DNA from 4 places in the Streptomyces sp. NPDC015127 genome. Region 2 is predicted to be linked to each of the others. Evidence: riboswitches for the same ligand, from Rfam matches in the RefSeq annotation. Region 2 holds a riboswitch; each other region holds the start of a gene.
What was found. A riboswitch is a leader RNA that binds a small molecule or an ion and turns the genes downstream of it on or off. The one in region 2 is predicted to bind cyclic di-AMP.
Positions count from the first base shown of each region.

Region 1 (7,782 bases), on a different contig from region 2:
AGGCGGCCGGATTCGCCGGCGGCACGCGCTACACGGCACAGGACGGCACCGACGCCCGCGCCCCGCAGAAGGTCCACGTGCTCCGGCTGGACTTCCGTACCTTCGACGGCACGGTGGGCACGGACTTCGGGCCCGCGCTCAACGGGACCGAGAAGCTGACCGACCTCATCGCCTCGACGGGCGCGATCGCCGGCGTCAACGGCCAGTGGTTCTACAACAGCGCCCCCGGTGGCCTGTACGTGAAGGACGGCAGGCTGCTCGGCTCCGCGACCCAGGGACGGGCCGGCGTGAAGCTGAGCCAGGGCGGGCGGTCCGTCGATGTGGACACGTTCACGGCGCACGTGACGCTCCGGGCCGGCGGGGAGACCGTCGAGGTCGACGGGGTCAACCGCGCGCCCGGTGACGTCTGGAACTGCGGCGGCGTCGGCGGCGACCTGCCGACCGAGAAGCCGCAGCACGACCTGAAGTGCACGGACAGCAGCGAGTTGGTGCGGTTCACCCCGGAGTGGGGCAGGCCCCCGGCGGGCGCGGGCGCGGAGGCCGTGCTCGACGCGAACGGCCGCGTCACCGCGGTGAACGCCTCGCGCGGCGCCCGCGTGCCCGCCGGAGGGTCGACCGTCCAGGCCATCGGCGAGAGCGCCGACTGGCTGCTGGAGCACGCCGCGGTCGGCGCGACACTGACCTTCACCGAGCGGGTGCAGGACAGCAGGGGCCGCACGGTGGAGCTCACCCCCGACACGACGATCCTCCAGGTCGGCCCGACCCTGGTCAGGGACGGGCAGGTGTCGGTCAACGCCCAGCAGGACGGCATCATCCGCGAGGGCACGGACCAGACCTTCACGTACAACTGGACCCTGCGCAGCAACCCGCGCTCGATGATCGGCGTGGACGACCGGGGACGGCTGCTGCTCGTCGTCGTCGACGGTCGGCAGGCGGGTTACAGCGAGGGGCTGGGGATCGCGGACGCCGCACGGCTGATGCGGCAGCTCGGTGCGCGTGAGGCGATGAACCTCGACGGCGGGGGTTCCAGCGTCATGGCCACGGCGCGGTCGGGGATCGTCAACCGGCCTTCGGACGCGGCGGGTCAGCGTTCGCTCGGCAACGTGCTGCTCGTGCACCCGCGACCGACCTCCTGATCACGGCAGCGCCCGCCGGCCCGTCGGGCGGGCAGGGCCTCGGCGCCTCGACCGGGCTGAACCGGTCGGGGCGCTCTGTCGTCCCGGGACGCGGCCGCCGACGGGAGGGGCGCTGACGGGACGGGCCCTGACCTGACCGAACGGCGCCGATGCGGCCGGATCGGAGGCCGGCCCGGAAAGTGGTGTGGATCTTGCTCCGGATGGCGTAAGGTTGTGTTCACCGACGCGGGGTGGAGCAGCTCGGTAGCTCGCTGGGCTCATAACCCAGAGGTCGCAGGTTCAAATCCTGTCCCCGCTACTGAAGACGGCGGCCCGGCAATCGATCATCTCGATTGTCGGGCCGCCGTCGTTTCCGGCGCTGCTGACCTGGGGATTCGTCCGGCCGGACGTGGCAAGTCGCCGCCCGTGGCACGGGCGCGCAGCATGGGAGGTGCGCGGCACCGGTCCGTGGGCCGTGGGCGGAGCGGCAGGGAGACACCAGTGGGGCGAGAACTGGGCAGGAGCTACGTCGCGCCGTGGTTCGTCCGTCTTCTGCCCGCCGCGATGATCGCCGGCGGGGTGATCTTCGATCTGCTGACGCCGGCCCGCTTCACCGCGGTGCCGCTCTTCGCCGCGGCCCCGCTCATCGCGGCGCCGATCGTCAGCTGGGTCATGACGCTCCTGATCGGTATCACCGCCGTGGTGGCCACGAGCGGTCTGCACGTCTACAACAACACCATCGCCCAGATCACCGCCGTCACCGAGACGAGCACGGTGCTCACCGTGGCGGGCTTCGCGCTGCTGATCAACGGGGTCGTGACGCGCGGCAGTGCGCGGCTCGCCTCGGCGCGGGTGATCGCCGAGGCCGCGCAGCGCGCCGTGCTGCCCACCCCTGCGGACCGGATCGCCGGTCTGCACGTCGCCGCGCGGTACGAGGCGGCGCAGGCGGACGCGTTCATCGGCGGCGACCTCTTCGCCGTGCAGGACACCCCGCACGGGGTGCGGCTGATCGTCGGGGACGTGCGCGGCAAGGGCATGGAGGCGGTGGAGGCCGTCGCCGTGCTGATCGGTGCGTTCCGGGAGGCGGCCGAGCAGGAGAGCTCGCTCGAGGGCGTGGCGCTGCGGCTTGAGCGGGCGTTGAAGCGCGAGGGCATGCGGCGTGAGGGGCTGGACGCCATCGAGGGGTTCACCACCGCCGTGCTCGGCGAGATCCCGCCCTGCGACGGGACGGGGCACGGGACCGTACGGCTGGTGAACCGCGGCCACCCGAACCCGCTGGAGCTGCACGCCGACGGCGGTCTGGACGTGCTGGAGCCGTCCGAGGCCGCGCTGCCGCTGGGGATGGGCGACCTGGGGGTGTGGCCGGACCGCGCGGAGGAGTATCCGCTGCCCGCCGGATCGACGCTGCTGTTCTACACGGACGGCCTGTCCGAGGCGCGCGACACCCGGGGCGTCTTCTACGACCCGGGCGAACGGCTCCGGGGCAGCATCTTCCCCGGTCCCGAGGCCCTGCTCGACGCGCTGGTCGACGATGTGCGCCGGTACACCGGCGGGGCGTCCACGGACGACATGGCGCTGCTCGCGGTCGGCCGGCCGGGGGAAGGGCAGCCGGAACGGCGCCGGACGGTGCCGGTCGTGTCCGCCGCCGACGCGGCCCGGGCGCACGGCCGGCGCGGGGTCGCGGGCGCCGGGGCCCGGGCGCGGGGCGCGCGGCGCTGGGACGGCGGCAGGCGCCCGGACGGCGAGCGGCGGACTCGGGGGCACGGCCGGCCGGGATGAGCGGCGACGGCGACATGCGTACGGTGTGTAGTCGCAAGGTGCCCCTGTGCATAACATTTGACACAACGTCAGAAACCATGGGTGACCTGAGGGGTGATCAAGTCGCCCGATTCCGCCTGCTTCTGTCCCGGTAAGTCCTGGCCGCAGTCGTTAACGATCAGTCGGAACAGCTTGGAATCCGGCCCCGGCTTCTATTAACGTTCGATAACGCAGCGCGGTCGTCCCAGCCGTCGCAAGAGACGGCACCGTGCGCACGCGCCGAATTCCGCAAGGGAACCGGGGAACCACCTCTTGGGGTGAATCGGGCATCTCCTGCCGCTCAGTTCGCGGCCGAAGACGCCCGTAGGAGACCTTCCTGCTCCGAACCCGTCAGCTAACCCGGTAGGCGAGAAGGAAGGAAAGGAGTACGCCTTCGTGGCGTCCAACATGCCTGCCCCCGAGGCCCCGTTCGCGCCCGCCCCCTTCGGCGGCGACGCCGCGGAGCAGACGTGGGAGGAGTGGAATCCCACCGAGGAATCCATCCGCCCGGTGCGCGGCCGGCACCGCGTCGTCAAGCAGCGCGGCGGTCTCGCCCGCAGCTCCACCGTCCTCGGCGTCGGCGTCATCGCCGCGGTCGGCGCCGGTGGCATAGCGACCGCCCAGGACAAGCCGGCGGTCTCCATCTCCCTCCCGGACTCGATCGCGGACAACCTCCCCGACGCCAAGTCGCTTCCGGGTGTGGGCTCCCTCCTCTCCGACGACGACGGCTCCGACGGCTCCGACGCGCTTGCGGCACCGCTGACCGCGATGACCGCCGTCGCCGACGACGGCGCGGGCACCGGCGGGCAGACCCTCGGCGCGGGCGAGGCCCTGCGCGCCCGCATCCTCCAGCAGGTCGAGCAGCAGCGGGCCGAGGCGGACGCCGAGGCGAAGGCCGCTGCCGAGAAGCTGGCCGCCGAGCAGGCCGCCGCCGCGGCAGAGAAGCAGCAGAGCGCGGCCGAGGCCAAGGCGGCCGAGGAGAAGCGCAAGGCCGAGGAGGCTGCGCGGGCCAAGGAGGAGGCGGAGCGCCTCGCCAAGCTCGCCGCGAGCTACGCCCTGCCCACCTCCTCGTACACGATCACCTCCACCTTCGGCGAGTCCGGTTCCATGTGGTCCTCGGGCCGGCACACCGGCCTGGACTTCGCCGCCCCGACGGGCACGCCGGTCAAGGCGGTGCACGGCGGCACGATCAAGTCGGCCGGATGGTCCGGTTCGTACGGCTACCGCATCGTGCTGGAGCTGGAGGACGGCACCGAGGTCTGGTACGCGCACCTGTCGTCGATGACCGCGAGCGCGGGCCAGAAGGTCGGCACCGGCGAGACCATCGGCCGTGTCGGCGCGACCGGCAACGTCACCGGGCCGCACCTGCACATGGAGGTCCACACCCCGGGCGGCTCCGGTCTCGACCCGATGGCCTGGCTGCGGGGCAAGGGCCTCACGATCTGAGCGACGGCGGCAGCCGAAGGCGCGCGGTACGGAGCATCCGTGCCGCGCGTCCCCATGTCTTCGCCGGAGTCTGTGCCCGTATCCGTGCCGGTGTCTGTGTCTGTCCGTGCCGGCCGACGGGGGGCGCGATGGCGGAATAGCCTCCGCCGGATGGGCCGTTGATTCCCGCATGACGTCACTTCGCACCCTTGGCTCGTCCGACCTCGCCGTCTTCCCGCTCGCCCTCGGCGGCAACGTCTTCGGCTGGACCGCCGACAAGGACACCTCGTTCGCCGTGCTCGACGCGTACGCCGCCGCGGGCGGCAACTTCGTCGACACCGCCGACAGCTACTCCTCGTGGGCGCCCGGCAACGAGGGCGGCGAGTCGGAGACCGTGATCGGTGACTGGCTGGCCTCGCGCGGCAACCGCTCCGAGATCGTCGTCGCCACGAAGGTGGGTGCCCACCCGCAGTACAAGGGCCTGTCCGCGACCACGATCAAGGCGGCGGCCGAGGAGTCCCTGCGCCGGCTCCGCACGGATCACATCGACCTCTACTACACGCACTTCGACGACCCGTCCGTCCCCGTCGAGGAGATCGTCACCGCCCTCGACCAGCTGGTGAAGGAGGGCAAGGTCCGCGCGATCGCCGCCTCCAACCTGAGCGCCGAGCGCCTGCAGCAGTCCTTGGACTTCTCCGACCGTGAGGGACTCGCCCGGTACGTGGCCCTGCAGCCGCACTACAACCTCGTCTCCCGGGACACGTACGAGGGCGAACTGCAGGAGGTGGCCGCGCGGGCAGGTCTGGCCGCCGTCCCCTACTACGCGCTCGCGTCCGGCTTCCTCACCGGCAAGTACCGTCCCGGCGCGACCGTCGACAGCGCGCGGGCCCGTGGTGCGGGCGCGCATCTGGAGACGGAGCGCGGCCGGAAGGTGCTCGCGGCACTCGACAGGATCGCCGGGGCGCGCGGTGCCGAGGTTGCGACCGTCGCGCTCGCGTGGCTCGCCGCGCAGCCGACCGTCGTCGCGCCGATCGCCTCCGCCCGCACGGTCGGGCAACTGCCGGCACTGGTCGCGGTGGCCGACCTGGACCTGACGCAGGAGGAACTGGCCGAACTGACGGCGGCGTCGGCGTAGGCCGCAGGCGCGTCGGCACGCGGGGCGCGCCTCGCTGGCGGTGGCGCGTCGGCACAGGGTGCGGGTGCCTCGGCGGCGCGGCGCGTGGCTCAGCGGCGGTAGGGGTTGTAGCCGCCGTAGTCGCGGTGCGGTGGCGGCGCGGCGACCCGGCCCGTCGCCTGCGCCGCGTACACCAGCGCGGGCGCGGCCACGTCCCTGCGCCGCCACAGGTCGTGCAGCAGCTCCCGCTCGCGCTCCGCGAAGTCCGGGCCCACCGCGCCGCGCCGGGCCCGGTGCCGTAGAGAGGCGAGCGACGTCGCGAACGCCTCGTACTCGGAGACAGCGTGGCCCGCCCCCGGTCCGTACGTCCGCCGCGCGTAGTCGCGCGCCATCGTGCGGGCGCGCATCGACGACAGCGCCTGCGGCTCCGCCGCCGCGAGCCAGCCCGCCGCCGCGTACGCCGGCAACTCGGCGGATATCGTGCGCAGCTCGCGCTGCCGCGTCCATATGGTCAGCCAGGTCAGCAGCCCGAAGGCGGGCACCATGAACGCCGCGTACACCCCGTAGAAGCCCCACGGGCCGAACAGCGTCGTCGAGCCGTTCCACAGGGCGTGCATGCCCATCGCCAGGGCCAGGCCCAGCAGCGGCAGCGCGACGCGGCGTATTCGGTGGTGGCGTGCGGCGAGCGCGGCGACACCGAAACCGATGCCGGTGAGCACCGTGAACAGCGGGTGCGCGAACGGCGACATCACGATCCGCACGAAGAACGTCGCCGCGGTGACCGATCCCAGGCCCGAGGTGCCGAACGCCTGGTCCTCGCCGAAGGCATTGCCCAGATACAGGATGTTCTCGGTGAAGGCGAAGCCCGTTGCCGTGAAGCCCGCGACCACGACCCCGTCGACGAGGCCCGTGAAGTCCCGTCTGCGGAAGAGGAAGAGGAGCAGGACCGCCGCCGCCTTGGCGCTCTCCTCGACGACCGGCGCTATGACGGTCGCGCCCAGGGTGTCGGCGGACGCGGGATCGGCGGTGGCGGTGGCGATCCAGCGGGTCGCGAAGGAGTTCGCGATGATCGCGATCAGGGCGGCGGCGCACGCGCCCCAGGCGAACGCGAACAGCAGATTCCGCCACGGGCCCGGCTCGACCCGGTCCAGCCAGCGGAACGCCGCCAGCAGCAACGGCACCGGCAGGGTCGCGAGGCCGAGACCGACCACGAAGCCCCGGGTGCCGGTCTGTTCCCGTACGAGCGCGAGGATCACCAGCCCGCACAGCGCGAGCAGCGTGATGAGCACGCCGGCCCGGACCGCACGGCTGCGCCACAGGCGGGCGGCCCGCAGCCGGCGCCGCCGCGCGGTGTGCTGCGGTGCGCCGCCGATCGGCCCGCCGCCCTGCTCCCGGCGGCATGCGGGCACCGCCGGCTGGGTCGGGCGGCTCGCCATGGTGTGCTGCGCGGACGACTGGGACACCTGCCGACCCTAGCGAGGGGCACTGACAACTGGCGACGGTGCGCGGTACGTCCCGGCCATGACATGGGGCCGGGGCCCGCGCGTCACGCCTGTGGCCGCACCCGGCGGAACAGCAGGTCGTGGACCCGGTGGCCCTTGTCCAGGCCCTGGCCCTCGAAGCGGGTCAGCGGACGGAAGGCGGGGCGCGGCGCGTAGCCGCCGTCCGGCACGGTGTTCTCGAAGTCCGGGTGCGCTGTGAGGACGTCGAGCATCTGCTCGGCGTACGGCTCCCAGTCGGTCGCGCAGTGCAGGACGGCGCCGGGCTTGAGGCGCTGGGCGGCCAGCGTCAGGAACTCCGGCTGGATCAGCCGGCGCTTGTGATGGCGCTTCTTGGGCCAGGGGTCCGGGAAGTAGACGCGCATGCCGTCGAGCGACCAAGGCGGCAGCATCTCGCGCAGCAGGATGATCGCGTCGCCGTTGGCGACCCGCACGTTGGTCAGGCCGTTCCGTTCGGCGAGAGCGAGCAGGTTGCCCTGGCCGGGGGTGTGCACGTCGACGGCGAGGATGCCGGTCTCCGGGTCGTCGGCGGCCATCTGCGCGGTGGCCTCGCCCATCCCGAACCCGATCTCCAGGACGACCGGCAGCCCGCCGAACATCTCGTCCAGGTCGAGCACCCGGTGTCCGTCGATGTCGAGCCCCCACACCGGCCACAGCCGCTGCAGCGCGTCGCCCTGCCCGGCGGTCACCCGGCTGCGGCGCGGCTGGAAGCTGCGGATACGGCGCTCGTGGTGCGACCCGGCCGGATCGGCGGCGGGGCCGCCGGGGAAGCGCGGCTCGCCCTTGGCGCGGATCACCGGCCGCGGGGCATCGGGGGTGGTGTTTCGAGACT
Region 1 is NZ_JBIBVE010000005.1:414,710-422,491, forward strand. It holds gene ACF08N_RS13165 (phosphodiester glycosidase family protein) at 1-1,136, shown strand, start outside; tRNA gene ACF08N_RS13170 (tRNA-Met) at 1,361-1,434, shown strand; gene ACF08N_RS13175 (PP2C family protein-serine/threonine phosphatase) at 1,617-2,894, shown strand; cyclic di-AMP (ydaO/yuaA leader) riboswitch at 3,141-3,297, shown strand; gene ACF08N_RS13180 (M23 family metallopeptidase) at 3,309-4,358, shown strand; gene ACF08N_RS13185 (aldo/keto reductase) at 4,528-5,472, shown strand; gene ACF08N_RS13190 (PrsW family intramembrane metalloprotease) at 5,562-6,887, opposite strand; gene trmB (tRNA (guanosine(46)-N7)-methyltransferase TrmB) at 6,998-7,782, opposite strand, start outside.
Region 1: it holds a riboswitch for cyclic di-AMP, as region 2 does, so the genes downstream of both, ACF08N_RS13180 (M23 family metallopeptidase) here and ACF08N_RS07060 (NlpC/P60 family protein) in region 2, are expected to answer to the same signal.

Region 2 (7,782 bases):
ACCGAACCCCGCGACCGAGCTCCCCCGGCCGCCGGACGGTGGTATGGCGCCGATTAGGCTCCGCCCCATGGACGTACTCATCAATGTCTTCGTCGCTCTGCACATCATCGGCATCGCCGCCCTGCTGGGCGGCTTCCTGACCCAGATGAAGGCGATGGGTGCGGGCACGGCGCGCTTCACCCCGGCGATGCTGCACGGTGCGCTGACGATGCTGATCACCGGCGTCGCGCTGGTGGGCCTCAACCAGGCCGACGATCAGAGCGTGAACAACCTCAAGATCGGCATCAAGCTGGCGGTGCTGGTGGTGATCCTGGGCCTGGTCTACGTCAAGCGGGACGAGGAGCGGATCGACAAGGCGCTCTTCGGCGCCGTCGGGGGCCTGACGGTCGCGAACATCTTCATCGCGACGCTCTGGACCTGATGCGCGTCCCGGACGCACGCGTGCCCGGACGGGCGGGACCGTCCGGGCACGCGCCTGCCGGTGGGGTGGATCAGACCGGGCGGACGCTCCCGTAGATCGGCATGTAGTAGATGGACTCCTCGCGGACGCTGTCGCCCGGCTTCGGCGCGTGGATCATCTTGCCGCCGCCGATGTAGATGCCGACGTGGCTGATGTCGTCGTAGAAGAAGACGAGATCGCCGGGGAGCAGGTCCGCCGTCGCGACGCGCTGCCCCACCTTCACCTGGTCCCAGGTGGTGCGCGGCAGGTCCACCCCGGCCGCCTTCCAGGCCCCCTGGGTGAGCCCCGAGCAGTCGTACGAGGACGGGCCCGTCGCCCCCCACACGTACGGCTTGCCGATCTGGGCGCGGGCGAAGGCGAGCACCTTGTCGGCCTTGGCCGCGTACGTGCCGTCGTCCGTCCCGGTCCCGGTGCCCGTCTCCGGCGAGGTCCGGTCGCCTTCCTGGCGCTGCCGCTCCGCCTCGGCGCGGGCCCTGGCCTCCTCCTCGGCCTTCGCCTTCGCCTTGCGCCGCGCCTCCGCCTCCTTCTCGCGCTCGATCGCGGCGAGCCGGGCCTTCTCCTCGGCCGTCAGCTCCGACAGGAGGGTGCGCGCCTCGGCCAGCTTCGTCTGGACGCTTTGCTTGCTGATGCGCAGGGCCTGCTGGGACTCGGTCAGCGACTCCAGCCGCTTCGTCGCCCGGGCCCGCTGCTTCGCGGCCGCCGCGCGCTGCGTCTCGTAGTCGTTGACGGCCGTCCGCTGCTGGTCGGTCATCCGGTCCATCAGCTGCGTCTGGTCGAAGTACGCCTGAGGGCTGTCCGCGAACAGCAGCGCCGCGGTCGGGGTGACCGCGCCGGTGCGGTACTGGGCGGCGGCGTAGGTTCCGAGGGCGCGGCGCGACTCGTTCAGCTTCTCCGCCCGCGCGGCCGCCTCGTCGAACAGCGTGTCGACCTCGCGCCGCTTCTCGGCGGTGGCCTCCTTCGCCTTGTTGTACTCCTGAGTCGCGCTGCCGGCCTGCCGGTAGAGGTCGTCGACCTTCTTCTGCACCTCCTCGATGGAGGGCTTGGGGTCGCTGGGCGTGGCGGTGGCGCTCTGTGACGACAGGAGGGTGACGCCGGCGAGGGCGGCCGTCGTGAACCCGACGGCGGGGGAGGGTTTTGCGCTGCGGCTGCGGGTCCTGCGATGCGACGCCAAGGCCGGCATCTCCTTCTTCCGTGGACCGCCTACCGGGTTAGCTGTCGGGTTCGGGCAGAACGGAAGATGCCCTACGGACCACTGACAGCATGGTCCGATTCACCCCGGTTGTGCAGAGTTTGGGTCCCCGGTTTCGAACGCCCCTGCGGGCAGCCCGAATTCGGCGGAGTCGACCCGTTCGGCGCGGTTCGCCGGGAGGGGTGCGGGCCGTCTGGTCGAGCACGCTAGCCAACTCGTGTGCGCGCTGTGAAGGTTGATGTTCGATATGTCCGATACATTTCCGTGACCTTTTTGGGTGGCGGCCGTGTTTCCGCGCCGCGATGGCGCCTCGGACAGGCTCGGTCACGCAACGTGAGCTCTCCCCGTATGGGCATGCGGGCCCGGTTGTCGGTCCGGCCGCCTAGACTCGATAAGCGATGAGCAGCCTCTTTGACGACAGCTTCCTGGCGGATCTCCAGACCCACGGGGAGGAGCCCCCTCCGCCCCCTGAGGAGTCGGCTCCGGAGCCGATCCCGGACGATCTCTTCCAGGGTGCGTACGACGTGCCGCCGGCCCGCGACGGGTACTACCGCGACGGCGCGCCCCGCCCTGCCGTCGACGCGGCCGCCCTGCTGGAGGGGCTGAACGAGCAGCAGCGCGCCGCCGTCGTCCATGTCGGCTCCCCGCTGCTCATCGTCGCCGGCGCCGGTTCGGGCAAGACGCGCGTGCTCACCCACCGCATCGCCCACCTGCTGGCCACGCGCCATGTCCATCCCGGCCAGATACTGGCGATCACCTTCACCAACAAGGCCGCCGGCGAGATGAAGGAGCGCGTCGAGCAGCTGGTCGGCCCGCGCGCCCATGCCATGTGGGTCATGACCTTCCACAGCGCCTGCGTCCGCATCCTGCGCCGCGAGTCGAAGAAGCTGGGCTTCACCTCGTCGTTCTCGATCTACGACGCCGCCGACTCCAAGCGCCTGATGTCGCTGGTCTGCCGCGATCTCGACCTGGACCCGAAGAAGTTCCCGCCGAAGTCCTTCAGCGCCAAGATCTCCAACCTGAAGAACGAGCTGATCGACGAGGAGACCTTCGCCGACCAGGCGCAGGACGGTTTCGAGAAGACGCTGGCAGAGGCGTACCGGATGTACCAGGCGCGGCTGCGCGAGGCCAACGCCCTGGACTTCGACGACATCATCATGACCACGGTCCACCTGCTCCAGGCGTTCCCGGATGTCGCCGAGCACTACCGGCGCCGCTTCCGCCACGTCCTCGTCGACGAGTACCAGGACACCAACCACGCCCAGTACACGCTCGTGCGCGAGCTGGTGGGCGAGGGGTACGAGGACCTGGAGCCCGCCGAGCTGTGCGTCGTCGGCGACGCCGACCAGTCGATCTACGCGTTCCGCGGCGCGACCATCCGCAACATCCTCCAGTTCGAGGAGGACTACCCGGACGCGACGACGATCCTGCTGGAGCAGAACTACCGCTCCACCCAGACGATCCTGTCCGCCGCCAACGCGGTCATCGAGCGCAACGAGTCCCGCCGCCCGAAGAACCTGTGGACGAACGCCGGCGCGGGCGCCCAGATCACCGGCTATGTCGCGGACACCGAGCACGACGAGGCCCAGTTCGTCGCCGACGAGATCGACCGGCTCACCGACGCCGGCGAGGCGAAGGCCGGCGACGTCGCCGTCTTCTACCGGACGAATGCCCAGTCCCGTGTCTTCGAGGAGATCTTCATCCGCGTCGGCCTGCCCTACAAGGTCGTCGGCGGTGTGCGCTTCTACGAGCGCAAGGAGGTCAGGGACGTCCTCGCCTACCTGCGCGTGCTGGCCAACCCCGAGGACAACGTCCCGCTGCGCCGCATCCTCAACGTGCCCAAGCGCGGCATCGGCGAGCGCGCCGAGGCGATGATCGACGCCCTCGCGCTCCGCGAGAAGATCACCTTCCCGCAGGCGCTGCGCCGCGTCGACGAGGCGTACGGCATGGCGGCCCGCTCGGCGAACGCCGTCAAGCGGTTCAACGTGCTGATGGAGGAGCTGCGCACCATCGCCGAGTCCGGTGCCGGACCGGCCACCGTGCTCGAAGCCGTCCTGGAGCGCACGGGCTATCTCGCCGAGTTGCAGGCGTCCACGGACCCGCAGGACGAGACGCGCATCGAGAACCTCCAGGAACTGGCCGCCGTGGCGCTGGAGTTCGAGCAGGACCGCGGGGAGGAGGAGGGCGCGGGCACGCTCGCCGAGTTCCTGGAGCAGGTCGCGCTCGTCGCCGACTCCGACCAGATCCCCGACGAGGACGAGGAAGGCACCGGCGTCATCACGCTGATGACGCTGCACACCGCCAAGGGCCTCGAGTTCCCCGTCGTGTTCCTGACGGGCATGGAGGACGGCGTCTTCCCGCACATGCGGGCGCTGGGCCAGACCAAGGAGCTCGAGGAGGAGCGGCGCCTGGCGTACGTGGGCATCACCCGCGCCCGCGAGCGCCTGTACCTGACGCGCTCGTCGATGCGCAGCGCCTGGGGCCAGCCCTCCTACAACCCGCCGTCGCGCTTCCTGGAGGAGATTCCGGTCGCGCATGTGGACTGGAAGCGCACCGGCCCGATGGCCGCGCCTGCCGGACCCACGTCGGGCATCACGTCGTCGCTGTCGTCGTCGCGTGCACGGGGCGGCGCGTCCGGTTTCGCCACGCGGCGGACGAACGACAAGCCGGTGATCGCGCTGTCCGTGGGCGACCGGGTCACCCATGACCAGTTCGGTCTGGGGACCGTGATCGCGGTGGCCGGGGCGGGTTCGGACGCGCAGGCGACGATCGACTTCGGGGACGAGAAGCCGAAGCGGCTGCTGCTGCGGTACGCGCCGGTCGAGAAGCTCTGACAAACGCCACGAGGCGGGGGCCGCGGCCCCCGCCTCATGTGCGTTCGCTGTCGCCTGCCCGGCCGTTACGTCGGGTCGAGGCCGTGGCTGCGCAGCCACGGCAGCGGGTCGATGGCCGAACCGCCGCCGGGGCGCACCTCGAAGTGCAGGTGCGGGCCGGTCGAGTTGCCCGAGTTGCCCGAGTAGGCGATGACATCGCCCGCCTTCACGGAACCGCTGCGGATCTTGGTGGTGCTCAGGTGGCAGTACCACGTCTCCGTGCCGTCGGCCGCCGTCACGATCGCCATGTTGCCGTAGGCGCTGTTCCACTGGGTGCGCACGGTGCCGTCCGTGGCGGCCAGGACCTCGGTGCCGTACTGGACGGGGAAGTCGATCCCGGTGTGCAGCGACATCCAGTTGACGCCGGACTGGCCGTAGTAGGCGCTGAGGCCGTCCTGCTTCACGGGCAGCATGAACTTGGGCCGCAGCGCCTCGCGCCGTGCCGCCTCCGCCTCGCGCTTCTTCCGCTCCGCCTCCTGGCGGGCCTTGAGGTCGAGGCGCTCCTGGGTGCGGGAGGCGCGGTCGCCGAAGTCGCGGGCGTCCGCGCTGAGCGCGGCGAGCTGCGTGTCCATCTTGCTGTTGGCGGCGACGTGCTTGACCGCGGCCGGGTCGGTGGCCGCCAGATTGGGCGCGTCGTCCTTCTGCTCGCCGCCCAGGCTGCCGACCGAGGCCGCGGCGATACCGGCGACGCCCATCACGCAGGCCGAGGGCACGGCGACGGTGAGGAGCGCGGAGCGCTTGGCGGGCGTCCGGCGACGGCCGCGGCTGCCGCCGGCGCGGCGGGCCGGGCGGGGGCCGGCGGAAGCGGCCGGCACGGTCATGGTCTGCGTCAGCGCGTCGTGCGCCTCGTCGCTGTTCTCCGCGTCGTTGCCGTACTCGGCGTCGTGGCCGTGATCGGCCTCGTGCTCGTACGCGGTCGCGTAGCCCTGCTCCGCGGCGGCGCCGGTGTCCGGGCCGTCGGCGTAGTCGGCGTGCGCGGCGCCCGGGAAGTCCTGAGCGGGGATGTCCTGTGCGGGAATGTCGTGGGCCGGGAACTCCGGCTCGTACGCGGCGTCCTGGAAGTCCGACCTCTGGAAGTCCTGGCCGGAATGTTCCGAGCCGGGCAGATCCGTGGTCTGGTAGTCGGCATAGCCGCTGTCGTACTCGGCAGCCGGGAGGAACTCGTGCTCCGGCGTGAACTGTTGCGGTACGAGACCTTCCGGCGTGGTCGCCGTGCCGGAGTTCCAGGCGGTCGCGTCGTACGCGCCGGTCTCCAAGGGCGAGGAGGACCACTGGCCGGTCGTGTCGTAGGCGAACGTCGCGGCGGCCGTCTCGTACGAGCCCGTCTGGTCGGCCTGGTTCCAGGCGCTCGCGTCCCACTGGCCCGTGGTGTCGTACTGGGCGGCGGCGTACTGACCGGTGGCGTCGTACTGCGCGTACTGCTGGTCGTACTGCGGCTGTTGGACCTGCTGCGCCGATGCGTAGGCGTCGTAGCCGGCCGTCTGCTGCGCCCCCGTGTCCCACTGGGACGCGTCGTACTGGCCGCTGTGCTCGGATTCGTAACTGCCCGGCATGGCGCCGAAGAGCGGGTCGGAGTCGAAGCTGCCGGTGGCATAGCCGGCGTATCCGGCATGGGCGTGCTGGTCGTTCACCAACTTCTCTCTCGCCTCGGCAGCAGGACCTGCATCCGGGGCCGCCGCATGAGGGGGGTCCCAGGGGGAAGCAGTGGCGCGACTGTACCCGGCGGTACGCGATGGCGACAATCTTCGGCGGCATCTCCGCAATCAGGAAACGGGCATTCGGCCGCCTTTCGGCGGACTGTGGGCACAGCTTTGGCCCTACGTTCGAGAAACGTTCGAGAAAAAGTCAGTTGCGAGGACCGCCTCTCATCGTCTCGTCGGGCGACCTCGCTCAGGCGACGGACACCGCGCCGGCCGAACCGGCCGCCGCCGCGCCCGAGGCGAGCGCTTCACGGATCCCGGTGGCGACGGCGGGATGAACCGGCAGGGCGAGATGGCCGATTCCGCTGACCCGTACGTTCTGGGCGAGAAGGTCGGGATGGTCGATACAGGCCGTCTCGACCGGGACCATGATCCGGTCGAGGTCGCTCCAGAAGCTGACGAAGCGCGTCCGGCAGCCGGGCGCCGGTCTGCGCAGCTCCTCGATGACCGACGAGCCGGGCCGCATCTGCCGCACGATCGGGTGGGCACCGGCGAGCGGCGCGACCGCGGTCCCGGAGTGCGGGGTGCCGAGGGTGACGAGCGTACGGACCCGGTGGTCGCCGCCGAGGCGCTGCACGTAGTAACGGGCGATGAGGCCGCCCAGGCTGTGCCCGACGATGTCGACCTCGCGCTGTCCGGTCCGCGCGCAGATCTCCTCCACATGGCGGCCGAGCAGCTCGGCGGCGGTCCGGATGTCGCAGGTGAGCGGCGAGTAGTTGAGGCACTCGACATGGTGCGGGCCGTGCCGGGCGAGCGCGCGCCGGAGCAGGACGAACACCGATCGGTTGTCGACGAACCCGTGCAGCAGGACGGTGGGCACGACATCGGCCCGCGCCCCGGGCAGCGGGGCCGCGGCGCGTCTGCGGGCCGGGCGCTCGGGGACGATCCCGGTCGGATAGAGGACGAGGTGCCCCGCGAGGATCGCGAGCTCCAGGGCGGTGGCGCGCAGGAGGGCGGCGGGGAGGAGACCGGCGGGGAGAAGGCTGGTGGAGAGGAGACCGGCGGGGAGAAGCTCTCGCAGTCTGGTCAGGCAGTGCGCCGTGAACTCCGTGACGACGCGGGAACAGGGCAGAGGCAGGGCCGAAGCCTTCACAGCGACCTCCCGACCGGCGCCCCGGTGCGGCTCGGCACGGGTACGCCCTCGTGGGGCGCGCGCTGCAAAAGCGGTGCCGCGCCACCGTGCCGTGCGGCTGTCGGCACGGCGGCGCGGCCACCTTTCCGGATCTGCGGCGGCTCCCCTTGTACGGTCGTGCCCCCCGGGGCCGCGCGCGGCTTGCGCGGTGCCTGGTGCCGGTACGACGCTTCAGCGAAATATGTCCCACGTGTGATTTCCCCCTCGCCGTACACCGCGAAACGGCGGCTTGCGGGATGCTGGACTTCTGCAGATAACGTTCGTTCACTCTCCGCGCTCCGCTCGCCGGGCGCGGGGACCCGTGCCCGAGGCGGCGCAGTCGGTATGTGGAGGCAGTGATGGGTGTGACGGGTCCGATCCGCGTGGTGGTCGCCAAGCCGGGTCTCGACGGACACGATCGCGGTGCGAAGGTGATCGCGCGGGCGCTG
Region 2 is NZ_JBIBVE010000003.1:166,391-174,172, forward strand. It holds gene ACF08N_RS07055 (hypothetical protein) at 68-421, shown strand; gene ACF08N_RS07060 (NlpC/P60 family protein) at 492-1,640, opposite strand; cyclic di-AMP (ydaO/yuaA leader) riboswitch at 1,643-1,807, opposite strand; gene pcrA (DNA helicase PcrA) at 2,048-4,483, shown strand; gene ACF08N_RS07070 (M23 family metallopeptidase) at 4,549-6,153, opposite strand; gene ACF08N_RS07075 (esterase/lipase family protein) at 6,413-7,243, opposite strand; gene ACF08N_RS07080 (cobalamin B12-binding domain-containing protein) at 7,693-7,782, shown strand, end outside.

Region 3 (7,782 bases), on a different contig from region 2:
AGTGGACGGACGAGGCGCTGGCCCGCGAGCTGGGCGTGGACCGCGAGGCTCTCACGGCCACCGCCCGCTGAGTCTCGGACAAGGACGAACAAGGACGAACCCTGTGCGCGACACGACGCCCGGGGCTCGGCTCCGGGCGTCGTGTCGCCTCGTGTCACAGCGGCAGCAGGTCCGGCCGCTTGGCCGCCACGTGGTCGCCGGAGCTCTCGCCCCGCAGCCGCCTCCCGATCCACGGCACCAGGTACTCGCGTGCCCAGTGGATGTCGTCGCGCCGCACCTCCAAGGCGCCGCGCGGCGGGAGCGGCGGCCAGGGCTGGTCCGGGTCGGCGGGCACGTCGAGGCCGAGCACCTGGGCGGCGCGCAGGGCGACTCGGGTGTGGCCCTCGGGTGACAGGTGCAGCCGGTCCGCGTCCCAGGCCCGGCGGTCCTGCACGGACTTGAGCGACCACAGGTCGAGGACGGGGCAGTCGTAGCGGTCCGCGATGGCCCGCACATGCGCGGTATACGTGGCGATCTTGCCGCGCAGATGGCGCAGGACCGGCACGTCCCGGGTGTCGAATCCGGTGGTCACCATGACGGTGCCGACCGCGCTCTTGAGGTCGGCGACGGCCCGCTCGAACCGCTCGGCCACGTCGTCCGGGTCGCTGCCCGGCCGGATGATGTCGTTGCCTCCCGCGCAGAACGTCACCAGGTCGGGGGCGAGTTGCCTGGCCCTCGGGACCTGCTCGTCGACGATCTGGTCGAGGAGGCGGCCGCGAACGGCGAGGTTGGCGTACCGGAAGGTGTGTTCCGGCGTCAGGTCGGCGAGCAGCACCGCGAACCGGTCCGCCCAGCCGACGTACGTCCCGTCGGGACCGGGGTCTCCCACGCCCTCGGTGAAGCTGTCACCGATCGCTGCGTACGACCCGAATGCGCCCTTGTTCTCTGTTCTCGAATCGTCTGCCACGGGAGCACATCTTTCCTTTACGGATGTGACCTACGCGACCGTAAGGAGGGGTTGACGGGAGGTGATCTTTGCCACCGGTCAAGTTTCCGCCAAGCCGGAATACGCGGAATCCCCCGCTCCGCCGCCGGACGGAACGAGGGATGCGCGATTGACTGTGCGTCAGAGAGAGACGCCGTGCTGACGCAGGTAGGCCAGCGGGTCGATGTCCGAGCCGTACGAGGGGCTGGTACGGATCTCGAAGTGCAGGTGCGGACCGGTGGAGTTGCCGGTGGAACCGGACAGACCGATCTGCTCGCCGCCGGAGACGCTCTGACCGCTGGAGACGCCGAGCGAGGAGAGGTGGGCGTACTGCGAGTAGGTGCCGTCGGAGTGCTGGATGACGACCTCGTTGCCGTACGAGCCGCTCCAGCCGGCCGAGACGACCGTGCCCGGACCGACGGACTTCACGCTGGTACCGCTTCCGGCGATGAAGTCGACGCCGGTGTGGTAACCGCTGGACCACATCGCACCGGACGCGCGGTACGGCGTGGAGATCCCGCCGTCGACCGGGGCGGACCAGCCGGAGGAGGCCGGGGGGGTGGCGGCCTTCTCGGCGGGGGCCTCCTCGGCGGGCGCCTTGGCGGCGGGGGCCTCGGCGCGCGAGGCGTCGCGCGAGGAGCGGGTCTTGGACTCGGAGCGCGGCTCCGGGTCGTTCTTCGCCGTGGACTTCGCGCCGATCGTCAGCTCGAGACCCGGGTGGATCAGCGCGGGGTCCGCACCGATGGCGCGGCGGTTGTCGTTGTAGAGCTTCTTCCAGCCGCCCCGCACGTTCTGCTCGTCGGCGATCTTGGCGAGGTAGTCGCCGGCGACGACGGTGTACGTCTTCGGGGCCTTCTTGGCGGCCGGAGCGGCGGCGACGGAGACCGGGGCCGAGACGGCCTTCTCGGGAGCGGCGGCGGGAGTCGCGGCGTTGGCGCCGGTCGCGCCGAGCAGCGGCATGGCTATGGCGGCGCTGCCCGTACCGGCGACGACGAAGCCGCGGGTGATGGGGTTGGCCTTGGGACGGCGGTGCTTACCTTTTCCGGGCATGGCGCATTCCTCTCCGGCGCCTGCGAGGTGAGCTGTCGGGTTCGGGCTGGAGATGCCCGTTCGCGCTGGTTGCACGAATTAACCCCGAGCCGTCCGAATTTTCCGGATACGGCGTACTACCTGGGTCCCCCGCTCCTGCCACACGTGGGTGAGTTCGAGCTCCGGTCGGCGGCAGGATTAGGCGGTCCGTCCGGATTGAGCGTGACCGTAGGCGAGTACACCGGACGGGAACAAGCCGCGATTTCCCCCGATCTTTCGCGGCCGCGACATGCGGGACGCTTTCCTCGTCACCCTCCGTGGACCAGAGCGGGTCAATTCCCTTTCCGGCAAGCGAATTGACGCGGGAAAACCGGGCACGTTCCGTCACGGATATGATCCTGCTCACGGGCCGCGACCCATCTCCCCCGTAGTCGGGGCACGTTAGCCGCAAAGGCTCAATTCGGACAGAAGATGCAAATGATCGCCTAAGCGTCTACTTGTGCATCAACCACGGTGCACAACGCCCGATTTCGCCCTCTGTGGCCGTACGGCGAACGGCGAGGCCCTTGGCCGCCCGCTTCCGGTCACCCTGAATTCATCCGGCCGGCTTCGGCGGAATCGCGCTCCGAAAGACCGCATTTCCCTTTCCCGCAAAGGGAATCCGCCCCGGCGGCCATACGCATCGGAACGTGATCGCGGCACCCCGATTTCACCCGGGGCCGACGTGGGCGGCCGGCAGACGAACTCCGGCCCGGGCGCCCAGCCTCGGTCACCACCGCGTGGCCGACCGCTCCGCCGCCTCCCCCGCGGCCCCGCAACCGCACACCGACTGAGATGATTGGCCGATGAACGTGTGCCGTATCGTCGGATCGCGCCCTCGTCGGCGACCGGCGCCGACGGCCGTCACCTGAAGGAGACCACGTGACGCAGCAGCTGCCGCAGGCCCCGTCGACCGAACCCCGGCTGGCCGGAGTGCGAAACTTCCGGGACGTGGGCGGGCTGCCGACCGTGGACGGCGGGCGCGTGCGGCACGGCAGGCTCTATCGCAGCGGACACCTCGCGCACGCGACCGCGAGCGACGCCACCTTTCTCGCGTCCCTCGGGCTGCACACGATCTTCGACTTCCGCAATGCGGCGGACCAGCGGCTGGAGGGCCCGGACGTCGAGCTTCCGGGCGTGCGCAATGTCAACCTGCCGCTGAGCGACCCGGCCGACGGTGCCGAGTTCTGGAAGATGGTCCGGGACGGCAACCTCGACGAGCTGAAGTCGATCCTGGCCGACGGCAAGGGTGCCGCCCGCATGATCGCCTCCTACCGGCTGATCATCAAGGAGCGCACCGCCGAGCACAGCCGCGTCCTGCACGCACTGGCCGAGGACAGCGTCCCGGCGCTGATGCACTGCGCGGCAGGCAAGGACCGCGCCGGTCTGTCGATCGCGGTGACCCTGCTGGCCGTCGGCGTGGAGCGCGAGGCGATCGAGGCGGACTACCTGAAGTCCAACGACCCGCACCGCCGCTACAAGGTCAAGCGCGGCGACGACTCTCCCGAGGCCATGTCCGACGAGGTCATGGAGCTGCTGAGCCCGCTCTTCGACGCGCGCGCCACGTACCTGTCCGCCGCGTTCGAGACGATCGAGGAGACCTGGGGCGGCACCGATCAGTACCTGGTGAAGGGTCTCGGGCTCTCCGACCGGACCCGTGAGCTGCTGCGCGAACGGCTCGTCGAGAACGGCTGAGCCCTTGCCGGCAGGGCGCCTACTGGTTCTGGCCGCCCACCAGGAACAGCAGGTAGAGGAATGCGGCGACGAGGTGCCCCGCCACGAGGTAGGCGAACAGCCGGATGACCAGGCCGCGCGGGAAGCGGTCCTCGCGCCTGTTCTCGGGTGTGTCCGGCAGGGGCTTGTCCAGGGGGTCCCACATGGGCGTGATCACAACCTTCGGGGTCAGGCGTGCGGGTGCGGATCGGGGCTCTGCAGCAGGGTGTGCACGAAGAGCAGCTCCGCGCCCTCGGGCGTGGCGGCCGCGATGCGGTGCGGTGTGAGCGAGTCGAAGTGCGCGCTGTCGCCGGGCGCCAGCTCGTGGACGGCGTCGCCGAGGCCGAGGCGCAGTCGTCCGTCGACGACGTACAGCCATTCCTCGCCCGGGTGCACCCGGACCAGATCGCCCTGGGCCCCGTAAGGGACGACCACCCGCAGGGCCTGCATGGCCCGGCCCGGCGCGCCGACCTGGTGGTACGTCCAGCCGTCGGCGGTCGCGGGCTCGCGGCGGCCGGCCCGGATGACGGGCTCGCGCTCGGGCGGGAGCTCGCCGAGGACCTCGGCGACCGTCGTACCGTAGATCCTGGCGAGGGCGAGGAGCATCGGCAGCGAGGGCTGGCGGTTCCCCGTCTCCAGCCGGGAGAGATGGGCCGGGGAGAGCCCGGCGCGCTGGGCGGCGGCCTCAAGGGTCAGCCCGCGGCGGCGGCGCAGATCGCGCAGCCGGGGCGCGACGTGGTGCAGCCCCTCGCCCGACGGTGCGGCGGAAGTGGTCATGCGTCCATTGCGCCAGGCCCTTGCCCGAGAGGCAAATTTCTTGCCTCACAGGCAAACCGGCGCAGGGCGGTGCGGCGGCTCAGCGGTTGACCATGGCCTGCTTCACCAGCGTCTTGCCGAAGTCCCACATCAATGTGCCGCCGTTGTGGGCGTCGTCCATCACCGCCGTGAACGCCTCCACGAACCGGTCGACCTCGCGCTCGCCGATGATCAGCGGCGGGATCAGCTTGATCACTTCCATGTGGTCGCCGGAGACCTGGGTCAGGATCCGGTGCCTCTGGAGCAGCGGTGCGACGACCATCTGCGCGAACAGACCCTTCCGGGCAGCCTGCAGCATGGCCCACCGGCTGCGCAGCCGCATCGATTCCGGGCGCCCGAATTCGATGCCGATCATCAGGCCCCGGCCGCGGACCTCCCGCAGCATCTCGTAGCGGTCCACGAGCGCGGCGAGCCGCGCCCGCAGCAGCTCGCCCGTCACCCGGGCGTTCGCCACGACCTGCTCGTCCTCCAGCACCGACAGGACGGCGAGGCCGGCGACCATCGCCTGGGCGTTGGCACCGAAGCTGGCGGAGTGCACCAGCACCCGGTCGAGGGACGAGTAGACCTTCTTGAAGATCCAGTCCTTGCCGAGCGTCGCCCCGACCGGGACGTAGCCGCCGGACAGGGCCTTGGCCACGCAGATCATGTCGGGCTCGACGCCCGCCTCGTACTGGAAGGCGTAGAAGTCGCCGGTGCGCCCGAGGCCGGTCTGCACCTCGTCGGCGATCAGGAGCGCCTTGTGCCGGTGCAGAAGCTCCTGGGCGGCCCGCAGGAATCCCGGCGGGCTCGGCAACACCCCCTTGCCCTGGACGGGCTCGACGATCAGAGCCGCGACGTCGCCGCTCTGCAACTCGCGCTCCAGGGCGTCCAGGTCACCGAGTTCGATCGACGTGTCGGGCAGCAGCGGGTCGAAGCCCTGCCGGAACCCGGCCTCGCCGTTGACGGACAGGGAGCCCGTCGTCAGACCGTGGAAGGCGTGCGTGCAGTACAGCATCCTCGACCGGCCGGTGGCGTAGCGGGCGAACTTCAGAGCCGTCTCCACCGCCTCCGTCCCGCTGTTGCCGAAGAACACGCGGTCCAGGTGCGGGGTGTGGGCGAGCAGCTTCTCCGCGAGCAGACCGGGCAGCGGAGGGCAGTCGAAGCGGGTGAGGTCCGGGAGGGAGGCGTCGAGCACGTCGTGCAGCGCCTTGCGGACGACCGGGTGGTGGCGGCCCAGGCCCATGACGCCGAACCCGGCGAGCATGTCCAGGTAGTCGTTGCCGTCGGCGTCCCAGAAGTACGCGCCCTCGGCCCGCTCGTAGATCTTGTCGAAGCCGATGGTGTGCAGCATGCGCGGAAGCTGGTGGTTGAGGTGGCGGCCGTGCAGTTCGTAGCGTTCGGCCCCGCGCCGGGCCAGCAGTGTCGCCAGGTCGAAGCCCTTGGATGCCTCGGTCATCGCTCAGTTCTCCTTGCCTGGGTCCTCGGCGGGCCGGTCCTCGGCTGCCATGGCGGCACTGATCGCTCCCGCGATCTCCACCGGTGTGAGGCCGATGTCGGCCAGTACCTCGCCGCGCTTGCCGTGCGCGAGGAACTGCTCGGGGATGCCGAAGGTCCGCAGCGGCACGTCGGCTCCCGCGTCGCGCAGCGCCTGGCCGATCGCCCAGCCGACGCCGCCGCTGCGGCTGTTGTCCTCCACGACGGCGACCAGCCGGTGGCGGGCGGCGAGGGGCGGCAGCTGTGCGTCGACGGGCTTGACCCAGCGGGGATCGACGACGGTGCAGCGGATTCCGCGATCGCGCAGCAGTTCGGCCGTGCCCAGGCACACTCCCGCGAGCGCTCCCACGGACACCAGGAGCACGTCGGCGTCCTCGTCGCGGTGCAGGACGTCCATCCCGCCGATACGGCCCGTCGCCTCGATCGCCTCGCCCGCCGACTCCTTGGGGAAGCGGACCACGGTCGGGGCGTCGTCGACCTCGACGGCCTCCCGCAGTTCCTCGCGCAGCCGGTCGGCGTCGCGCGGGGCGGCGATCCGCAGGCCGGGCACGACCTGGAGGACCGACATGTCCCACATGCCGTTGTGGGAGGCGCCGTCGGTGCCGGTGACGCCGGCCCGGTCGAGGACGAAGGTCACACCGCACTTGTGCAGAGCCACGTCCATGAGGACCTGGTCGAAGGCGCGGTTCAGGAACGTCGCGTACACCGCGACGACCGGGTGCAGACCACCGGTGGCGAGGCCCGCCGCGGACACCGCGGCGTGCTGCTCGGCGATGCCCACGTCCCACACCCGGTCGGGGAAGCGCTCGGCGAAGGCGGTCAGACCGACGGGGTGGAGCATCGCCGCCGTGACGGCCACGACGTCCGGCCGTTCGGCCCCGATCGCGGCGATCTCCTCCCCGAAGACGGAGGTCCACGACGGCCCCGGGGCGGCCGCGAGGGGCGTGCAGGTCGACGCGTCCATGGTGCCGACGCTGTGGAAGCGGTCGGCCTCGTCGTCGAGTGCCGGCTGGTAGCCGCGGCCCTTCTCGGTGAGGCAGTGCACGATGACGGGGCCGTGGAAGCACTTGGCACGGGCGAGTGCCGACTCGACGGCGGCGCTGTCGTGGCCGTCGATCGGGCCGACGTACTTCAGCCCGAGGTCCTCGAACATGCCCTGCGGGGCGACGAAGTCCTTGAACCCCTTCTTCGCGCCGTGGAGCGATCCGTAGAGGGCCCGGCCGATGACCGGGGTGCTCTGCAGGATGTCCTTGCCGCGGGCGAGGAAGCGTTCGTAGCCGTCGGTGGTGCGCAGGGTTGCCAGGTGGTTGGCGAGGCCGCCGATGGTGGGGGCGTAGGAGCGCTCGTTGTCGTTGACGACGATGACGAGCGGGCGGTCCTTGGCCGCGGCGATGTTGTTGAGCGCCTCCCAGGCCATGCCGCCGGTGAGCGCGCCGTCGCCGATGACGGCCACGACGTGGTCGTCCTTCTTCAGGACCTGGTTGGCCTTGGCGAGACCGTCGGCCCAGCCGAGGACGGTGGAGGCGTGCGAGTTCTCGATGACGTCGTGGTCCGACTCCTCACGGGACGGGTAGCCCGACAGGCCCCCCTTGCCGCGCAGTTTCGAGAAGTCCTGGCGCCCGGTCAGCAGCTTGTGCACGTAGCTCTGGTGGCCGGTGTCCCACAGGATCCGGTCTCTCGGGGAGTCGAAGACACGGTGGAGCGCGATCGTCAGCTCGACCACTCCGAGGTTCGGGCCGAGGTGGCCC
Region 3 is NZ_JBIBVE010000001.1:140,071-147,852, forward strand. It holds gene ACF08N_RS00635 (TetR/AcrR family transcriptional regulator) at 1-71, shown strand, start outside; gene ACF08N_RS00640 (SGNH/GDSL hydrolase family protein) at 155-946, opposite strand; gene ACF08N_RS00645 (peptidoglycan DD-metalloendopeptidase family protein) at 1,106-2,014, opposite strand; cyclic di-AMP (ydaO/yuaA leader) riboswitch at 2,019-2,175, opposite strand; gene ACF08N_RS00650 (tyrosine-protein phosphatase) at 2,915-3,727, shown strand; gene ACF08N_RS00655 (DUF6126 family protein) at 3,747-3,911, opposite strand; gene ACF08N_RS00660 (helix-turn-helix domain-containing protein) at 3,935-4,522, opposite strand; gene ACF08N_RS00665 (aspartate aminotransferase family protein) at 4,602-5,996, opposite strand; gene dxs (1-deoxy-D-xylulose-5-phosphate synthase) at 6,000-7,782, opposite strand, start outside.
Region 3: it holds a riboswitch for cyclic di-AMP, as region 2 does, so the genes downstream of both, ACF08N_RS00645 (peptidoglycan DD-metalloendopeptidase family protein) here and ACF08N_RS07060 (NlpC/P60 family protein) in region 2, are expected to answer to the same signal.

Region 4 (7,782 bases), on a different contig from region 2:
CGATGAAGCGCCGGGCGAAGTCGAGGTCGGCCGCGGTGGGTTCGTACGGCGCCAGGTCCCAGCGGCGGGCGGGGTCGGGGGCGTGGAGGGCGTACTGGAAGGCGTCGTCGACGAAGTAGAAGGAGACCTCGTAGAGGAAGTCGATGCGCGGTTGTATCAGCACGTCGCCACGCGCGAGCTGAGCGAGCCGGCCGCGGTCCGCGAAGTGGAGGCCGATGGAGTCGGCGCCTGCCTTGGGCTTGACCGCGTACTCGTCGGCGGCAGGGAGCAGGCCGAGGTCGTCGAGCCGGTCGACGGTGGGGATGACCGGGTAGCCGGCCTTCGTGAGGTCGAGCAGGTACTGCTTGCCGGCCATGTCGCCGCGGGCGGTCAGGGGGTTGTAGACCCGGGTGCCGCGCTCGGCCGCCCGCGCGCGGAAGGCGTCGTACGCGTCCTGGTAGTGCAGGACGGGCCCGCTGTTGCGGACCACGACGCCGTCGAAGCCGTCCATCAGTGCGGCCGCGTCCGCCGGATGGGCGAGGGCGATGGTGAACTCCTCACGCAGCCGCGAGGACAGGTGGATGTCCTCGTCGCAGTACCGCCGGCCCTTGGCCTGGTAGGCAAGGTCGGTGACGTACAGCAGGCGGGACCTGGCGGACACGGGGCGGCTCCTGTGATCGGTTGACCGCAAAACTACTCGGTCCGGTCACAGGCGGTGCAGCCGGACCTCGGTCAGCAGGCCGTCCGCCACCTGCGCGGTCATGTACGTGTGATGCGGCTGGCGCCTGCGGTCGGTCGGGGAGCCGGGGTTGAGGAGCCGCAGGCCGCCGGGGGCCGTGGTGTCCCAGGGGATGTGGCTGTGGCCGAAGACCAGCACGGCGAGGTCGGGGAAGCGGTCGGCGCACCGCTGCTCGCGCCCGCGGGACGGGCCGGTCTCGTGCACGACTCCGAACCGGAGGCCGCCGAGCTCCGCCCGGGCCACCTCCGGGAGCCGGGCGCGCAGTTCGGGGCCGTCGTTGTTGCCGTACACGGCGAGGAGGCGGGCGGAGCGTTCCTGGAGGAGGTCGAGGGTCGCGGTGTCGACCCAGTCGCCGGCGTGGATCACCACGTCGGCCTCCTCGACACGGGCCATCACCTCATCGGGCAGGCGGCGGGCACGGAGGGGCACATGGGTGTCGGAGATCAGCAGCAGTCGCATGCCTGCCACCTTCCCGCTGCGGCGCCCGGCGGGCACACGGCCGCGCCGGGCGCCGCACTGACGTGACGTCAGAATGGGCGCCCGGCGCGATTCCATCTGCAATCGAAGCCGCGAATTCGGGGCTACGGTCAGTACGGACCGTTCACATTGTCGATCGAGCCGTACCTGGCGGCGGCGTAGTTGCACGCGGCGGTGATGTTCGCGACCGGGTCGTAGCTGTCGAAGGGCGTGCCGGGCACGTGGTAGGCCCGGAAGGTGGGGTCGATCACCTGGAGAAGGCCCTTGGACGGCGTGCCGTTGACCGCGTTGATGTCCCAGTTGTTGATCGCCAGCGGATTTCCGGAGGACTCGCGCATGATGTTGCGGTGGATTCCCTCGTAGGTGCCGGGAATTCCGTGCTTGGCCATGACGTCGAGCGATTCCTTGATCCAGCCGTCGAGATCGTTGGAATACGCCTTGGCCTTGGCGGGCTTCGCGGCCGGGGTCTTCTTCGCCGGGGCGGTGCGGGCCTCGGAGCGGTCGGCGCGGCCGGTGTCCGCGGTGCGGTCCGCGGGCTTGGCCTTGGCGCCGATGGTCAGCTTCAGGCCGGGGCGGATCAGCGACGGGTCGGCGCCGATGTTCCGGCGGTTGTCGTTGTAGAGCTTCTTCCAGCCGCCGCTGACGGACTGCTCCTCGGCGATCTTGGCCAGGGAGTCACCCGCTACGACGGTGTACGTGGCGGGGGCCTTCTTCGCCGGGGCGGGCGCCGTGACGGCGGCCTTCGCGATCGCGGGCTGCGCGGCGGAGGCGGTGGTCGCGCCGATCACCGGCAGGGCGAGCGCGGCGCCGCCCGTGCCCGCGGCGACGAAGCCGCGGGTGAGTCGGCTGGACTTGGGACGGCGGTGCTTACCCTTTGCAGGCATGACGCATTTCCTCTCCGTCGCCTGCGAGGTGAGCTGTCGGGTTCGGGCTGGAGATGCCCGGTCGCATGGTCGGTGCGACTTCACCCCGAGCCGTTCCGGATTTCCGGATCGGCGGCTTACCTGGGTCCCCCGCTCCTGCCGAACGTGAGTGCGTGTGGTCGGATTCCGGACGGCGGCAGGATTCGGCGGTCCATCCGGATTGCGGTGACCGTAAGCGAGAGCGGCCCGACGGAACAAGCCCTGAATTCACAACCGCAATGCGGAACCGGGGAAAAGGGGCAGGAACGACCTTCCTCGCCTTCTGTCGGGAACTCAACTTTCCCTCCGCACAAGGAGGGTGCGGACGCGCTCGCCGCTGTCGTGGTTCCACCGCGTGACCGATGTCACGGAACCGAGAACAAGAAAGACGAGTCGCCCGAGTCGCACGTAAACGGACATTAAGGAATGGAGGAGGGCGGCCCCGGAGAGGAAAAGCTCACAACTCATCGGGTGCTAATAGTCCGTTTTATTCTTTATGTAATGGCATCGTCCGCTTCGGGTACTCGTCCGCGGTGGCCGGGGGCGCGGCTCTCCGCCCGTACGCGGTCGCCCGCCGCCACCGACATCACGCGGGAGGACACGATGCGCGCACTGACATGGCAGGGCCGGCGAGACGTCCGGATCGAGACCGTCCCCGATCCCCGCATCACCGAGCCGAAGGATGTGATCGTCCGGGTGACGTCCACCGGCATCTGCGGTTCTGATCTGCACCTGTACGAGGTACTGGGCCCCTATCTCGATCCCGGCGACATCCTCGGCCACGAGCCCATGGGCATCGTCGAGGAGACCGGACCGGAGGTGACCGCTCTCTCGGCCGGCGACCGCGTCGTCGTCCCGTTCAACGTCTCGTGCGGCGAGTGCTTCATGTGCGACCAGGGACTCCACTCGCAGTGCGAGACGACCCAGGTACGGGACCGGGGCACCGGAGCGTCGCTGTTCGGCTACACGAAGCTGTACGGACAGGTGCCCGGCGGACAGGCCGAGTACCTGCGGGTGCCCTTCGGCGACACGCTGCCGGTCAAGGTGCCCGAGGGACCGCCCGACGAGCGCTTCGTCTACCTCTCGGACGTGCTGCCGACGGCCTGGCAGGCCGTGGAGTACGCAGACGTCCCGCCCGGCGGCTCGCTGACCGTCCTGGGCCTCGGGCCGATCGGCGACATGGCGTGCCGCGTCGCACTGCACCGGGGCGCCGGACTCGTCATCGGCGTCGACCTCGTCCCCGCGCGCCTGGTCCGGGCGCAGGCGCGGGGAGTGACGGTCCTCGACCTGCGCGAGCACGACGAGGTCGCCGACGCGGTCCGCGACCTGACGAACGGCCGCGGCTCGGACGCGGTGATCGACGCCGTGGGCATGGAGGCCCACGGCGCCCCGGTCGCCAAGGCGGGACAGTGGGCGACCGGCCTGCTGCCAGGGCGCGTGGCCCGGCGCGTCATGGAGCATGTCGGCGTGGACCGGCTGGAGGCGTTCTACACGGCCATCGACGCGGTACGGCGCGGCGGCACGATCTCGCTGGCCGGGGTCTACGGCGGCATGGCGGATCCCGTGCCGATGCTCACCCTGTTCGACAAGCAGATCCAGCTCCGCATGGGGCAGGCCAACGTCCGGCGGTGGGTGGACGACATCCTTCCGCTGCTGACGGACGCCGATCCGCTCGGCGTCGAGGGCTTCGCCACGCACACCATGCCGCTGGAGAAGGGACCCGAGGCGTACGCGACCTTCCAGGCCAAGGGTGATGGCATGGTCAAGACGCTGCTGAAGCCGTAGCGCCCGGAGGTGCGCAGCGCGCTGCGGCCGCGGCGCGCCCCGGCCGTCCGCGGCGCGGCGGAGCCGGAGCGCCCTCGCCGTCCGCGGCGCGCTGAACCCGTAGCGCCCGGCTGTCCGCGGCGCGCGGGAGCCGCAGCACCGTCGCTGTTGCCGGCGCGCGCTGAAGCTTCAGCCCCCTCGCTGCCCGCAGCGCGCTGCGCCGTAGCCCACCAGCGGTGCGGCGCCCCCAAGCCGCAGGTACTCGCGGCGCCCGGTCAGGTTTGGCAGGTGGGGCACCACATCGAGCGGCGTCCGCCCGTGCGGTCCGCGCGCAGCGGTCCGCGGCAGCGCGGGCACACCGGGTCCCGGTCGTCCCGGCGCCCGGTGAGCCAGGTCCGCCGGGGCGGTACGCGCGCGGTCGGCACGGCCGAGCGCAGGACCCGGCCCATCGCCGCATGGATCCGGCGCAGTTCGGCCTCGTCGAGGTCACGCGCGGGCCGCCCGGGCGCCACCCGGGCGCGCCAGAGGATCTCGTCGGTGAGCAGGTTGCCCAGGCCGGCGAGCACCGACTGGTCCATCAGCACGTTCTTGACGGCGCCCCGCCGCCCGGCGACGCGTTCCAGGAAGGTGTCCCTCGGCAGGCCGAGCGCGTCGGGGCCCAGATCACCGAGTACATGCTCGACGGCCTCGTCGCTGCCGGCCAGGTGGACGCCCTGGAGCTTGCGCTGGTCGCGGTAGTGCAGCCTGCGGTCGTCGTCGAGAGTGAGCACGAGGCGGTCGTGGTCCGCCACGGGGTCGCCGGGCGCGGCGCACAGCAGCAGCCCGGTCATGCCGAAGTGCCAGACGACGCGGGGCCCGTCGGTGGGGGCGACGAGCCACTTGCCGTGCCTCCAGGGCTCCTCCAGACGCCGCCCCTCGAGTTCCTTCCGCAGCCGCCGCACGGTCACCCCGCGCAGCACGCCCGGGTCGCGCACGTCGACCCTGCTGATCCGGCGGCCCGTGCCGCAGGAGCGCAGTACCTCCCGGAACCCCTCGACATCCGGCAGCTCGGGCATGTCCTTCTCCCTCGTCGGCCGTCCCCCGGGTACCCCGCGGCGCACCAGCGATACGTCCGCGGGTGAACGACGCCCGCGCGGGTGGCCGCGTACCGGAACTGCCCCGGAGGAGAGGGCCGTGCGCTCGTCCTCGGGGACCTGGGCCGCGACGACCGGCCGGACTGCTCGCCACCCAGGGGCCGGTGCAGACGGTCGTGCTGGGGCTGCTGACCCGAGGGCCGGTCCGCGTCAGCGAATGTCCCACGGTGCCTGCGCACCGCGCACGAGGATGCGGCGGCCGGTGATCCGGTCCGGGGCGAGGACGATCCACAGGTCCCGCTCGCCACCTGCCCACGGCGCGCTGTACGCCTGCCGTTCCAGCTCCCGCACGGCGTCCTGGTCCGTGACCGACCGTGCCGCGCCGACGATCAGGACGCTCCAGCCGCGGCTGAACGCCTCGTCGATGTGATCCACCTCGAAAGCGATCTCCTGGCCCGCCGCCTGCCCGGGCAGCGCCTCCGGGGAGGTGCGGAACGCCACCTCCCCTTCGGCGACCACGTAGTTGACCGGGAGAATGGCGGGCCCGTCCCGGCCCGCGACGGCGATACGTCCCACTCCGTGCGTGCCGAGCAGTGCCCAGCACTCGTCCTCGGCCAGCTCCACCAGTTCGGGGCGGTGCGCGGCCCGCCCCGAACCGGGCGGCGCGTCCACGTCGGCTCCGGTCAGCGCGGTGACGGTGGTCTCCAGAGCGTCGGCCAACCGCAGCAGGAACCCCATGCCCGGGGTCGCGGTCTGCTCCTCCAGGTACTCGATGTACCCGGGCGCGGATCCGGCGCGCAGCGCGACGTCCTCGCGGGACAGCCCGAGCTGCTGCCGGCGGGCGGCCACCCGGCGGCCGATGTCGCCCCTGGAGGACCTCGGGGCGGGGGCTCCCGTCTGCGGCTTCTCGGGCATGGTGGGCACCTTCCCAGGTCGGTGTTCCGGGTGCGGCTCGGGCCTCGCGCCCACGTTAGCCAGGGGCCCCGGGGGCCGCACGGTGGCAGGAGCCCCCGGGGGCCCCGCCGCGACCGGGGCGGGTGCCTCGGAAATACTGGGGACGACGAGCTGTCCCCAGGTGGAGGTGGAGCCATGACGCCGAGGACCGGTGCACGATGAGACACCGCTCCGTCGCCGACCTGATGACGCCCGAGGCGGTGTGCGTCCAGCGCGGCACCACCTTCAAGGAGATCGCGCGGCTGCTCGACGAGTTCGGCATCACGGCCGTGCCGGTGATAGACGACGACGGGCGGCCCGTCGGCGTCGTGTCCGAGGCCGACCTGCTGCGCCGGCACACCAGCGGGACCGGCTCCGGCACGAGCGGGAACGGCGACACGGCCGAGGGGCTGATGACGAGCCCCGCCGTGGTCGCGCGGCCGGAGTGGAGCGCGGTGGCCGCGGCCAGGGTGATGGAGGACCGGCACATCAAGCGGCTGCCGGTGGTGGACGGCTCCGGGCGGCTGATCGGCGTGGTGAGCCGCAGCGACCTCCTCCAGCTGTTCCTGCGGCGGGACCGCGCCATTCAGGAGGAGATCGTGGAGGACGTCCTCGGCGGCACGCTGGGCGTGTCGCCCGCGGCGGTCACCGTCCAGGTCGACGAGGGCCGGGTGACGCTCAGCGGGACGCTGGAGCGCAGGAGCCTCGTGCGGGTGGTGGTACGCCTGTGCCAGAGCGTCGACGGAGTCGTGGACGTGGTGGACCGCCTCGCGTACGCGCAGGACGACACGGCCCACGCCTGAGCCGGCCCCGGCGGACGGAACGGCCTAGGGGGTGTCTTGTCGATCAGGCCGGATCAGCGAGCGGCGTCTGGTGCCGTGCATCGCAAGGCGGAGGAGGGAGGCGACGCGGAGCGTCGGCGACCGACGACAACGCGGCGAGGCGCGGTGCCAGACGCCGGGAGCCCGGCAAGATCGGCGAGACACCCCCCTAGTCGACGGGGAACGGCAGCACGCACGAGGTACCCGGTTCCACCGACACCGCGCTGTCCGTGAGGCGCACCTCGATCGGGGACGCGTCCGAGTCGGGCACCCCGATCTCCAGCTCGCCCGGCCGCATGCGCACCCGCACGCCCCAGTGCCCGTGGTAGCGGACGGAGAACCCGTAGTCGGGGAGTTCGGGCGAGTGGACCGGGTCGAACCGCAGCGCCCCGCCCCGGGTCTCCATCCCCGTCAGGCCGCGCTGCACGAGGTCGAGCGTGCCGGCCATGGCGCCCAGGTGCACGCCCTCCTCCGTGGTGCCGCCCTGCAGATCGGCGATGTCGCCCTCCAGCGCCTCACGGCAGTACTCCCAGGCGTCCTTCCGGCGCACGCGGGCCAGCACCCAGCCGTGGACCAGTCCGCTCAGCGTCGAGCCGTGACTGGTGCGCCCCAGGTAGTAGTCCACGGTCCGGTGCCAGGCCTCGTCGTCGAGTTCGTAGCCCAGGCGCCGGAAGATGCCGCGCAGCTCGGCGGACGAGAACAGGTAGCCGAGCATCAGCACGTCGGCCTGCTTGGACGCCTTGTAGCGGTTCACGGTGTCGCCCTCGGCCTCCAGGACGCGGTCGAGGCGGCGGATGTCGCCGTGGCGGCCGCGCAGCCCGGCCCAGTCGAGTTCCGCCAGTTCGCCGTAGCCGTGGAACTGGCTGATGACGCCGTCGTGGAAGGGCACGTACAGCCGCCGCGAGACCTCTTCCCAGTGCTCCAGTTCCGTGTCGTCGAGCAGGATGCGATCGCTCAGTTCGCGCAGGCGCGGCGAGGGCAGTTCACGCAGGACGTCGAGTGCCCGGGTGAGCACCCAGGCGGCGGTGACATTGGTGTACGCGTTGTCGTCGAGTCCCGGCAGCTTCGCTCCGGGGTACGCGTCGTGGTACTCG
Region 4 is NZ_JBIBVE010000002.1:248,052-255,833, reverse strand. It holds gene ACF08N_RS04410 (hypothetical protein) at 1-640, opposite strand, end outside; gene ACF08N_RS04405 (metallophosphoesterase family protein) at 686-1,177, opposite strand; gene ACF08N_RS04400 (transglycosylase SLT domain-containing protein) at 1,306-2,079, opposite strand; cyclic di-AMP (ydaO/yuaA leader) riboswitch at 2,085-2,240, opposite strand; gene ACF08N_RS04395 (zinc-dependent alcohol dehydrogenase) at 2,701-3,882, shown strand; gene ACF08N_RS04390 (Fpg/Nei family DNA glycosylase) at 4,137-4,916, opposite strand; gene ACF08N_RS04385 (helix-turn-helix domain-containing protein) at 5,145-5,849, opposite strand; gene ACF08N_RS04380 (CBS domain-containing protein) at 6,047-6,670, shown strand; gene ACF08N_RS04375 (glycoside hydrolase family 65 protein) at 6,858-7,782, opposite strand, start outside.
Region 4: it holds a riboswitch for cyclic di-AMP, as region 2 does, so the genes downstream of both, ACF08N_RS04400 (transglycosylase SLT domain-containing protein) here and ACF08N_RS07060 (NlpC/P60 family protein) in region 2, are expected to answer to the same signal.